4 regions of the Paenibacillus sp. SSG-1 genome follow, and region 1 is predicted to be linked to each of the others. Evidence: predicted binding sites of a transcription regulator. Region 1 holds the regulator's gene; each other region holds the start of a gene.

Region 1 (3,118 bases):
ATAATTGAGAGCTACCCCGCATTCCAACTGGTAATGGTTAAGATGGAGAGCGACGCGCCGGTGCATCTGGAGCATTTTATTATTGAAAATGTGCTTGGTGAGCTGATTGAAGCGCACGGCTGCGGATTTGTGACAAGCATGGACGAAACGAGCCTGATCGGCCTCGTCTCGCTGGGGGAAGAGGGAGGCATGAAACGTCTGACGGATGAGCTGCGCGCTAACTTGAAACGATGCGTCAAGGTGCCTTTCCAGATTCAGTCGACGGGACTTATCACAGACATTCACCGGGTGCCGGAGGAAGTGCGGCGGATGCGCCAGGAATCGGCATCGCTGGAGTACGAATACAACAACCCGGGCGGTAACCGAGCGATCGAGGTTGCGGTGCAGTACATCAAAGCGCACTATCATACGGATCTGTCCCTGGAAAAGGTAGCTTCGGTCGTGTTCCTGAATCCGGTCTATTTCAGCCAGCTGTTTAAGCAGAAGACGGGAAGCGGCTTCAAGGAATACATCACCAATCTGCGGATCGAACAAGCCTCCAAGCTGCTGCTGCAAACGCATTTGAAGCTGGCCGACATTTCGGACAAAGTCGGATATGTGGACGTCAAGCATTTTACCCAGGTATTTCGCAAAAAAACGGGAAAAACCCCGACGGAGTACCGTCTGGAGCAAACGGCGGATTCCCGTGAGGTGTGTCCCACCTGAATCATCCTGCCTTGATCCCAACGCCGAAAAGAGCCCTTGACCTTCCTGAGTAAGGAAGAGCAAGGGCTCTATTGCTGCTTGTCCAGCATCATCTGCTAGTGAATATCGCGGAACAGCCCGACGACTTTGCCCAGAATGGTGACATGGTTCAGACGCAAAGGTTCGTAAGCCGGGTTCTCCGGTTGAAGCCGGATATGGTCCTTCTCCTTGTAAAACGTCTTCACGGTTGCTTCATCCTCATCCGTCATGGCAACGACGATGTCCCCGTTATCGGCTGTCTGCTGCTGTCTCACGATGACGTAGTCACCGTTATGAATGCCCGCCTCGATCATACTGTCCCCAACGACGGAAAGCATAAATACTTTCTCATCTCCAACATAGTGCTGCGGCAGAGGGAAGTAATCTTCAATGTTCTCCGTTGCCGTGATCGGCACCCCAGCTGTGACCTTGCCTACTACGGGAACTCTGGCGATCGTATGCGTGAACAGATTGCTGCTCTCGGATTCTTCTTGTCCCAACAGTTCGATGGCACGAGGCTTCGTAGGGTCTCTGCGGATCAAGCCTTTCTTCTCCAGTCGGTCCAAATGGCCGTGTACGGTCGAGCTGGAAGCCAACCCTACCGCCTCACCGATCTCTCGGACGGACGGAGGATAACCCTTGGCGCGGACTTCATTTCTGATAAATTCCAATATCGCTTGCTGCCGGCTAGATATCTTTGACATTCCCCATCAACCCCATTTAGTAACGTTTGGTAAAATTATAACATAGAACTGCCGTTCGTACAAACATAAGTTCTAAATGATTTTGCTTTGATAGAGCGGGATTTTCGCGGCTTCTGAATGAAGGAAGCCCGCCTCTAAAAACATAGGAACAATTGTTCGAAAAAAGTATTGAACAAAACAAATGTTCGTGTTATATTGTTCTCATAAAACAAGAACAAACGTTTGGAGGCGTAATATTTATGCTGAAACACACTACATACCAAAGTATTTATAATAACCCATCCGTTAACCCATCCATCAATGAAGCTATAGCATCTCCTTGGTTGAAGAAAGTCCAGTCCATCGTGCCAGGCCCTGCCTTGATCAAACTGATCCTGGCGGCCCTGATTATTTTGGTGGGATGCACAGGTGTCGTTCGCGTATTCGCGGGAACCTCGGATGATGTTCGGTTAGAGAAAAATGTCATCGTTCAGCAAGGCGATACGCTGTGGGGAATCGCTTCTGCCCATAAGCCGGAAGACATGGATATCCGCGCATACATTATGGCGGTGAAGAAGTATAACGATTTAACCAGCAGCGAAATTCAAGCCGGAGAAGTATTGGCACTCCCCCAATATTAATAGAAGATAAATGATCAAGAGCTTGGAAAGGTGTGAACCTTGACAAGCTCTTTTTATCATGGCAAAGTTAGGTATGACTTGAATATTGGAGGAGTAATTGTATGGATATCGACAGCGTTGTAGAGAGAATTAATGAGCTTGCGCGCAAGCAAAAGGAATCCGGTTTAACCGAAGAGGAAATCGAAGAACGGGCCAAGCTTCGTGAGAGATACCTTCAGAATGTCCGCAGAAATTTCAGACAGCAGCTGGACTCGATTGAATGGGTGGATGAAGAGAAGAAATAACACCCGCTGCTGGATTAGACTCATACATTCGATTATGGTATAGACTGACTCAAGGTTTTGTATGGCTCACTACCGAGAACAGAATGCTTCTATGTAAGCGCACCAAGTTTTCCTTCATTTGCTTTCTATTATATAGAATGTGAAACTACAGGAATAATTGCTGTAAGCAGTATTGGGCCGTTATATATGAGGAAGTAAATAACGATATAGCCGAAAGCATTTTGAGGAGGTTCGTGAATGGCCCGTTCATGGGAAAGACAGGTAAGAAAAAATTCAGCGCAGCTGAACAAGCAGAGAAAGAAAGAGGGAAAGCCATCCATCTATAGCACGGGAGGTCCATCGGCTGACATTTATAAAGGAAGAAACTATGTACTTCCGATTACGATGGTCGCTCTGGCCGCGGTTTACTTCCTGCTCGGAATGCTCGGACAGGAGGGTACGGCGGGAAACAGCGGCATGACCTGGATCATTATGGCCATGTACGTGTTCCTGGGCTTGATGATCTTTTTGCGCAGGCCTTTCCTGCGTGTGGAGAAAAACGCCGTATCGACGATCAAGTTCAACCGGGATCGGCGACTGACCGCAGACAATATCGCCAAGATCAAACTGGCCAAAGGTTCTGTCGTGATTGAGCCGAAGGGCAAAGGCGGCAATTGGGTGTTCACGCGCCTGATCAACCGCTACGATACCGATGCCATAGGGGAACGTCTGGAGCGTTTTGCGCAGACCCATAATATCCCTTTGGAAAAATAAACAAATATAAGAGATAGCAGATGGAGAGGATGGA
Region 2 (3,118 bases), 400 kb from region 1:
TCTGACGGCGTGAAAGAAATTAAGGTGACGGCGTCAAACTTTAAGTTTGAGCCATCCGAGATCAAGGTCAAGAAGGGCGAAAAAGTCAAAATTACGCTGGAGAACAAAGATGGAAACCACGGTCTGGCTATTCCCGATTTCAACGTGGACCTGCAGAAGCCAAGCTCGGCAGAATTTACCGCCGATCAAGCAGGTGAGCATGAGTTCCACTGCTCCGTCATGTGCGGTGCCGGCCACAGCGATATGAAAGGGACCCTGATTGTTGAATAAATTGACTTGGCAGATGATGGAGCACCGGACTGCCTTCTGACGACACAGGAGGCAGAATCGAGAAAGCGCCGCCCAGCCGGACCGTAAAGGTTCGCGCAAGGCGGCGCTTTTTTTGCATATATACGGTTACGCGCCTTCCGGCACCCGTTCGATGCAATCGGGCGTATCGTTTTTAACCGAATTGACCGTCCTTGCGACCGGGTAAGCTTCCATTTCCTCGGCAGGATAGGGCACCAGCAGCTTCTGCAGGGCGTTCACGTCTGTTTGCCCGCGGTCCAGCCAGGCCATTTCGTCCTCCGGGCGCAAAATGACGGGCATCCGGTCATGGATCGGCGCCATCAGTGCATTGGGCCCGGAAGTGATGACCGTGCAGGTGCTCAGCTTGCTGCCGTCCTCCTGCAGCCAGGTGTCGTAGAGGCCGGCCATGCTGAAGATTCCCCCACCCCGGAGGGTAATCCGGTAAGGGACTTTGCCGCTGTCGGTTTTCATCCATTCATAAAATCCGTCGGCGGGGATCAGGCACCGCTTCCTCGCAAAAGGCAGCTTATAGGCCGGCTTGTCCGCCAGCGTTTCGCTTCTGGCGTTGATCATCCTGCTCCCCATGCTGCTGTCCTTGGCCCAGGACGGGACCAGTCCCCATTTAAGCTGACCGGCGCGAAGGCTGCTTCCGTCATGAATGACCGCCAGTACATTCTGCGCCGGAGCGATATTGTAACGGGGATGAAAGTTCAGCGCAAGCTCAAGCTCATAGCGCAGCATCAATTCTTCCATCGACACGGTCAGTGTATAACGGCCGCACATCAGGCACTCCCCCTTTTGTGGAATGATCGTTGTAAACAGTGTACCGCGGGATGCCGGTTTACGCCAGCCTGTCTGCCAGCAGCAAGGGAAGGCTGTCAAAAAATACATTTGCATAGAGAACATGTGTTTGGTATATAATACGAATATACGTTCGCTTACCGAGTGAGCATGCTTCGTGGAGAGGGAAGCGGCCCGGATCGTTTTTTTCGACGAGCGGTCTTTAGGGAGCTGGAGCTTCTCGGAGCTGCCCGGCCCAAACCGGTTTAACGAAATGCCAAAGTGGATGTGGAGGGTGTGTGCGCTTGAGCAGATCAAAGGAGAGAATTATATTTTTGGCCGATTGTCAGAGCTTTTATGCAAGCGTAGAGAAGGCGGATCATCCGGAGTATAAAGACAGGCCGCTCGCCGTTGCCGGAGACCCGATGCGCAGATCGGGCATCATTCTTGCCGCATGCCCGATCGCCAAGAGCTACGGGGTATCGACCGCCGAACGGCTGGGGGAGGCGCTCAAGAAGTGCCCGGATCTCGTCATTATGCGTCCAAGAATGCAGCATTATATCGATGTCTCGCTTCAGATTACCCGGATTTACGAGGAATATACCGATCTGGTCGAAATATTCAGCATCGACGAGCAGTTTCTGGACGTGACCGGCAGCCTGGCTCTCTTCGGCGACCCCGTGAGCATTGCCAAGTCGATCCAGCAGAAGGTGATGGAGGAGACGGGAGTCTGGGTACGGGTCGGCATCAGCTCGAACAAAATTTTGGCCAAAATCGCCACCGACATTTGGGCGAAGAAGAACAAGGAGGGCATTTTTATACTGCCCAAAGCCGACATCGAGAAGAATCTGTGGCCGCAGCCGGTCCATAAAATGTTTGGAGTGGGCTCGCGCATGACGGCCCATTTTGCCAAGCTCGGCATGACGACGATCGGGGATGTGGCGAGAACGCCTCTTCCCCAGCTGAAGGATAAATTCCGGGCGCGGTTCGGCAAGCAGTCGGATATCCAGGCCGAAGTGATGTGGCGCACCGCCAACGGCATGGACGACAGCAAGGTGACCCCGGAAACGTTCGACAAGCCTCCCAAATCGGTCGGGCATATGATGACGCTGCCCCGGGACTACGCCATCCCCAAGGAGGTCGACACGATTCTGCTGGAGCTGACGGAAGAAGTATGCCGCGACTGCCGCCGGAAGGGATATATGGGTTCGGTCGTCACGGTCAGCTGCATGTGCAGCCCTTATGACGCGCCGACAGGCTTTTCCCGGCAAATGAAGATGCCGGATCCCACGAACAACACGAACAAGGTGTATGAAGCCGTAAAAGCGATTTTTTATAAGCACTGGGACCGCATGCCCGTTAGGCGCGCCGGGGTCATGCTGAGCGAGCTCAGCGACGACCGGAATTACCAGCTGACGCTGTTTGAAGACCAGGAGCGGCTGCGGGCTCTGGAAAAGGCGACGGACCATATCAAGCAGCGGTACGGCAGCATGGCGATCGTAAGAGCCTCTTCCCTTACGGGCGCCGGCCAGGCGGCGGAGCGGTCCATGAAAATCGGGGGGCATTATAAATGAGCAAGAAGCTTGAGAATAACGGGATTTGGGAATCCAGCCGCATGATGCTGCCACAGCACCGGGAGGAACTGCTGAAGCGGCGCTCGCAGCAGCCGGAGGAGCACCGGCCGCCCCGCAGGGAGGACCTGGAGCTGATGCGGGACAGAATCCTGCTGCCGGTCATGATATCGATTGTGAAGAAGCGGATCCAGGCGATCGAGGCGTCAAGCGAGGCTTTGAAACACCTTTATTCGAAGGTGGCCCAGGTCCTGCTGCAGGACATCCAGAAGGATTTGTCCAAGGTGGAGCAAACCATGCTCGATGAGCGCATCGATCTGACCCAGGAGGGAAAGGACACCCAGATGATCTGGTACCGGTATTCGTTTCATGGGTATGAGGATACCTTCACGATCACGCGGGATTATATGCGCACGGAGGTCAGCGTAAGAATCGGACGGTACTCGGACCGGCTGATTACGGCATTGTACGCCCGTCTG
Region 3 (3,118 bases), 610 kb from region 1:
CTTCTTCACCCGCTTGCCAAATGCCAATAGCGGCTCGCTGACCACCCTCCGACAGTGCTCCATCAGGCTGAGAAGCTGCTCTCCGGATCTGCGTCGCTCTCCGCCGTTTTCCTCCAGGGACAGGCTCGGAACGGCTTTCCACGGGCGGCCGTCCGTCCAGCGGTATCCCTGAATTCCGCAGGCGAGGGCGTAGTTCTCGAGCACGTCCATCTCCTCCCGCCCCAGCGACCCGTCCAGCGGAAGCAGCAGGTCGCTCTTGATGCAGCGGAATACGTCCTCATGCCGCCAGTTCCGGCGCACGACATCCAGTGCGGAACGAATAAACTCCACCAGCGGATGGTGCAGCTCGCTTCGCTTCTGGTCGAGAAAGAACGGAATGCCGTAGTCCCGGAACAGGGGCTCCACCAAATGCTCGTAATCGCCCAAATTACGGACGAACACGGCCATTTCGCGGTATCTCGCCCCTTCCTCCCTGGCCAGGCGCAGCATCTCCCTCAAAGCCCCTTCCACTTCGGTGCGCCGATTCTCGGCGGCATAGAGGGAAATCCCTTCGATTTCCTGAACCTGCTCTTTCTCCTGCCCCTTCCAGGGAATCCGCCGGTCATAACCGCGCTCTAAATGAGCAAGCCGCGGGCTGAGGCGGAATTTGGGCAGGTCCGATGCCGGCAGTATCGAATCGTTCGTTTCGATGCCCAGCTCATCGGCCATTCCTCTCAGCTTGATGTAAGTCGTGGCGGTCGGGTGAAACAGGTCCAGCTCATGCGGCTGCATGCTGCCGTGGTACGGCTTGTCCAGCGTGAGCGCAATGGTGACCGATGACGCATGGGCCATCAGCTCGCGAACAACCCCGTATTCCTGCGGAGTCATCCCGTGGAAGCCGTCGATCCATACGTCCGCACCTTTGACATACGACGAGCTGCGAATCCCTTCAGCCAAAGTGACGAGCGTATCTTCATCATCTATATAAAGCGGTGATATTTCCTGTTCAAAGTCGCGGTACACCGTCCATAAATCCTCCAGCTTATAGCGCAGGATCGGCGCGGCCGCCTTCTGCTCCGTCAGCTGGGTCAAATGCTCTTCCAGCACGGCGGAATCTACGCAGTACCGCTTGAGCTCGGTATACAGCTCGTTCAGCTTGCCTATGAAACCCAGCTGGTCACCGGAGGCACCGAACAGCTTCAGCTCCTCTTTGCGGCGCTGAATGATTTTGTACAGCAGCATTTTTTTGCCTTCTTCGCTGATGCCGACTCTCGCCGACCCGCCGGTCTCCTGCATCACCCGGTACGCCAGGCGCCGGAAGCTGAGAACCTGCGCACGGACGCTGCCTTTGACAGCGCCCGACGATACCAGGCTGTGCTCCGCCTGGAATGAGCCCTGCTCGGGAACGAGCAGGATCAGCGGGCTGCCCTTAGGCTCTGTTTGCAGCCGGGACGTAATCTCGCTTAGGATCGCCGTCGTCTTGCCGCTACCGGATCGTCCGATCAGAAAATGAACCGACATGGTGTTGCCTCCTTCGTATGTAAACCTCGAAAACTATTAAATATAAGTATAACACAACCTTTTTTGAAAAGAACGTATGTTTGCGGAACTGTAAAAAGGAGGCACTTGCCGTTTTTTGCAATTATCCGATACGCTCAACCCGAAAGGACGCCGTTTCCCGGCATGCCAAACAGCGGTACAGAAGGATGTGATCCTCTTGTACCGCTGTCTCTTGTTTCGCTTGATTTTTACGAATGCTAGTTTCCAGCCTCCCGGCCATCATGCAGGGATCATGGTTCAGTATAGAGCGATTGAATCACCGGCTAATCTTGTTCCTTCTCCTTATCCACAAGGGTCAGCGGAGCAGGGAAGCGTTCGGAACCATCCGACTCCACGAAGTGCTGCAGGGCTGCCATCTTGTTCTCCCAGAAGCGTTCAAAATAGGAGTACCAATCCTTGAGCTCCTGCAAAGGCCCCGGGTCCAGCCGGTACCTCGTCTCGCGGCCGACCTTCCTTTCCTTCACCAGCCCTGCCTCCGACAGAATCCGCAGATGCTTGGAAACCGCCGTCCGGCTCATCGGAAAATGGCTGCTGAGAACCGTTACGGGCATCTCCTGAACGGACAGCAGCTTCAGCAGCTGGCGCCGGGTAGGATCGGCCACGGCCTGAAACACGTCGTGCTTGGACGCAGTCGCCGTCATGCTTACGCCTCGACGTATCTGCCCAGCTTCTGGTGGAGTCCGGCCCAGCCTTGGTCCATCGTCTCGCGCACAATCGTGTGCGGCTGGTTGAACTCGGTCACTTGGTCCGCGCTCCAGCCGGAGTGGATGAGCGTCACTTCCGTTTTGCCGTCCAGCTCCTTCAGCTCGAAAGCAAGCGTCCAGTCCTTGCCCCAGCGGAACGCCAGCCGGTGCGGCGGATCCACTTCGGTCACCTTGCACGGCGACATGCCGTACGGACCGGCATTAATGTGAAATTCGTGGCCTACGACGGGCTGCATGTCATTGGGCATGAACCAGGCGGACAGCCCTTCGGGAGTCGCCACCGCCTCCCACACTTTCTGGATCGGAGCCTGGAATACGCCGGTGTGGCGAATATCAGGCAAAGCATTGTTTGTTGAGTTTTCCATGTATAAGTACCTCCATATGCAGTCAATCAACCCGGTTTACATTCGAATGCGAAACCATTTGGTTTCACATGAATTATACGAAACCTTTTGGTTTCATGTCAACCCCTTGTCCTTCTGCGGGCCGTATGCCGGAATCCAACGAAAAAAGGAGCCTTTCGGCTCCTTATATTGCTATTATAGCTCATATTTCCAAAAACAAACAGTCTACCATTTTTCACCTGACATTCTATAATGAGGACGTTCCCACTTTAAGGCAAAGGGAGGAAATACGGTGGATATCAAGGATTTTTCAAGCTCGTCTGAAAATCAGCCCGGAACGGTCGGTTCAGCAAGAGCCGCTGCAGCGGACTGGGTGATGCACCAAGCCTCAAAGGAAAAAGGATTTATGGGCGCTTATTTTACGGGTTCCACGATCGGAATGCCGGAAGATGCCCCGATGTCTCCAAGCTCCGATATCGACGTGATGGTCGTGTCCGAACTGGCGGAGCCGCCGTTAAAACCGGGTAAGTT
Region 4 (3,118 bases), 2.0 Mb from region 1:
CCCCCGTTTTGCGCTTGCGATCGGCGGCTTCGCCCTTCGTCTGGTTCCATTTCTTTCGGCCGGCTGCCAGGGCTGCCTCAAATTCCTGATCGGAACTGACTTCAGCCAGCGCCTCGGATATAATCGACTTATCGACGCCTTTCTGCTGAAGCTCCTGCCTGATCCAGGCCTTGCCTTTGCGGTGGTTCCTGATTCGCTGCTGCGCCCACTGCCTGGCATAGCTTTCGTCGTCCACCAGCCTTTCTTCCACCAGCCGGTTCAGCGCATACTCAATCGATCCCGTTTCGATGCCTTTCTGCCGCAGTTTCATTTCAATTTCCTTGCGTGTCCGTGGCTTCCGCTCCAGCGCCTTTAAGCCTTCGACATAAGCCTGCTGCCGCTCGTCCGCTACGACGATTTCCTCCAGTTCCTGCTTCGTAAAGGCGTTCCCCTTGACCATCCGGTACTTCACGAGGACGTCTTCGTGGACGGAAAGGGTGTAGGGTCCGAACGATATCAAATAACGCCCTCTCGGCTTGGCCAGACGCTCTACCTCCGTGATCAAAAGGGTTTCATCGTCCGGGAACCCGGCCAGTCCTTCATGAATTCCCTGTTCTTCATGGATTTCCTGCTCTTCATGAATCCCTTGCCCTTCCTGATGTTCATGGCTATTTCCTTTTCGCATCTCTCTCACATCCCATCACGTGTTCAATGTAAGTCGTATAACTGAACCGCATTCTTAACGTACTCTCTATATGAGAAAAGACGCCCAGTGACAGGTCATCACGGAGCGTCCTCATTATAGTCTCAATTCATTCACGGAATACGATTTCAAACGATAACCCTATTCCAGCTCTAACAATTCCTGTTCTTCGCGTTCCTCGGCCGCTGCTTCCTCTGCGGTCGGCGCGCTCACCGTCGTCGTCAAATTGCTTGCCTCACGGATCTTGTTCTCGATCGCTTCCGAAATAGGCTGATTTTCTTTCAGGAACTGCTTCGCATTCTCGCGGCCCTGACCCAAGCGCTCGCCTTCATAGGAGTACCAGGCACCGCTCTTATTGACGATATCCAATTCCGTACCGATATCGATAATGCTGCCTTCCTTGGAAATGCCTTCGCCGTACATGATGTCGATCTCCGCCTGCTTGAACGGAGGAGCCACCTTGTTCTTGACGACCTTGATCCGCGTACGGTTACCCACGACATCATTGCCCATCTTGATGCTCTCAATACGGCGTACATCCAGACGAACGGAAGAATAGAACTTCAGGGCACGGCCACCCGGAGTCGTCTCCGGATTCCCGAACATGACGCCGACTTTCTCACGAAGCTGGTTGATAAAGATCGCGATCGTCTTCGACTTCGCAATCGCACCGGACAGCTTACGCAGTGCCTGGGACATCAGACGAGCCTGCAGACCTACGTGGGAATCACCCATTTCGCCTTCGATTTCCGCTTTCGGTACGAGCGCGGCAACCGAGTCCACGACGATAATATCAACGGCGCCACTGCGTACGAGGGCTTCCGCAATTTCCAACGCCTGCTCACCGGTGTCTGGTTGAGACAGCAGCAGCTCGTCAATGTTGACGCCAAGCTTGTTGGCATACGACGGATCAAGCGCATGCTCCGCATCGATGAAAGCAGCTTGTCCACCGACCTTCTGTACTTCCGCGATGGCATGGAGGGCCACCGTCGTTTTACCGGAGGATTCCGGTCCATATACTTCAATAACGCGGCCTCTTGGAAGTCCGCCAATACCAAGTGCTATATCTAGAGCCAGGGAGCCGCTGGGAACAACTTCCACCTGCATATGTGTCGACTCACCGAGTTTCATGATCGAACCTTTACCGAATTGTTTCTCTATTTGACGAAGCGCCATTTCAAGCGCAGCACGACGATCTGACAATAAACTCACATCCTTCACCGTTTATACTATTATGATACCTTGTTTTGGAACGTTTGCCAAGCATTTTTTCGAACATACATTCGTTTTTTTTTGCCGGGCATTCTCCTCTCATCATCATGCCGCCGTACCTCAAACCAACCTCCGCAAGGAAAGCCTGCCAAATATGGGGGTCCCCGCTGGGTTTTTTTCTATGATGATCGGATGCAAGAGTCCGAACTGGAACAGGCTTCCACCCCTACTCCAACCAAAAGAAAAAGAACCGCGGCAAACTTATTTTTGCACGGTTCTTCCGTATGGTTATATTATAGCGCCTGGCTGGCGGCTGCACAACTTCAAACCTGATCCTTGGACTCCCCGGTGGCCGGATCAGCAGATACCAGTCTTTGCCACAACCGGTACAGCAGCGTTTTGACCGAGCGGACCCGGATCGTTTCGCGGTTGCCGTTCAGCTTCAGCTCAAACACTTCAGTCTTCTGCCCGCGCTGGGCGATCCCGACGTACACGAGGCCGACCGGTTTGCGTTCGGAATACCCCGGCCCCGCGACACCCGTGACGGATAAGCCGAAGTCGCTGTCCGTGATCATCCGCACGTTTTCGGCAAGCACTTCGGCCACTTCGGCGCTCACTGCTCCCGGTGCGTCGTCTCCCTCCAGCAGCGCATGCGGGACATGCAGCAGCTTCTCCTTCATTTCGTTGGAGTAGCAGACGATCCCTCCCACGAACATGGTGGCGCTGCCCGGAATGGACGTGATGCTCTCCATCAGCATGCCTCCTGTGCAGCTCTCAGCGGCGCTCAGCGTAATCCCGCGGTCCGCCATCATGTCAACGATGATCCGTTCGATTGGCACGTCCATGCTGGCGTACATATGGTCTGCGAGCCGGCTTTGAATTTGCCCCTGCATCGCATTCAGTTTCTCCATGGCTTCCTGCTCTGTAGGCGCTTTGGTGGAGATTCGTACGGTCACTTCACCCTCCTTCGCATAAGGAGCGATCGTCGGATCGGTCTGTCCGTCGATCAGGTCCAGAAGCCGATCCTCCAGCAGCGATTCGCCGATGCCGGCAAACTTGAGCATTTTGGAGTAAATCGGCATTTCGTCGGTCAGGGCATGCTGAAGGAGCCACGGCTTCGCCTGCTGGTCGAACATCGGCTTCATCTCTTTTGGAGGACCCGGCAGAACGATGTAGAAGTTACCCTCCTGGGCAAGCGCGAGTCCGACGGCCAATCCTGTTTCA

The links. The regulator LexA, encoded in region 1, represses DNA repair genes until DNA is damaged. The targets are predictions, from matches to a motif close to CGAACATATGTTCG.
Region 2: BCV73_RS18225 (DNA polymerase IV) is a predicted target of LexA. The motif match lies at 1,212-1,225, and genes of this name have one in related genera.
Region 3: addB (helicase-exonuclease AddAB subunit AddB) is a predicted target of LexA. The motif match lies at 1,570-1,583, and genes of this name have one in related genera.
Region 4: recA (recombinase RecA) is a predicted target of LexA. The motif match lies at 1,955-1,968, and genes of this name have one in related genera.

What each region holds. Positions count from the first base shown of each region.
Region 1 is NZ_MBRK01000001.1:3,526,080-3,529,197, reverse strand. It holds gene BCV73_RS16250 (response regulator transcription factor) at 1-705, shown strand, start outside; gene lexA (transcriptional repressor LexA) at 801-1,427, opposite strand; gene BCV73_RS16240 (LysM peptidoglycan-binding domain-containing protein) at 1,751-2,047, shown strand; gene BCV73_RS16235 (DUF896 domain-containing protein) at 2,149-2,331, shown strand; gene BCV73_RS16230 (hypothetical protein) at 2,569-3,084, shown strand.
Region 2 is NZ_MBRK01000001.1:3,927,694-3,930,811, reverse strand. It holds gene BCV73_RS18235 (cupredoxin domain-containing protein) at 1-270, shown strand, start outside; gene BCV73_RS18230 (SOS response-associated peptidase) at 397-1,071, opposite strand; gene BCV73_RS18225 (DNA polymerase IV) at 1,374-2,642, shown strand; gene BCV73_RS18220 (YhjD family protein) at 2,639-3,118, shown strand, end outside.
Region 3 is NZ_MBRK01000001.1:4,132,963-4,136,080, forward strand. It holds gene addB (helicase-exonuclease AddAB subunit AddB) at 1-1,500, opposite strand, end outside; gene BCV73_RS19195 (ArsR/SmtB family transcription factor) at 1,803-2,180, opposite strand; gene BCV73_RS19200 (SRPBCC family protein) at 2,183-2,608, opposite strand; gene BCV73_RS19205 (hypothetical protein) at 2,880-3,118, shown strand, end outside.
Region 4 is NZ_MBRK01000001.1:1,502,653-1,505,770, reverse strand. It holds gene BCV73_RS07060 (regulatory protein RecX) at 1-664, opposite strand, end outside; gene recA (recombinase RecA) at 824-1,885, opposite strand; gene BCV73_RS07050 (competence/damage-inducible protein A) at 2,218-3,118, opposite strand, start outside.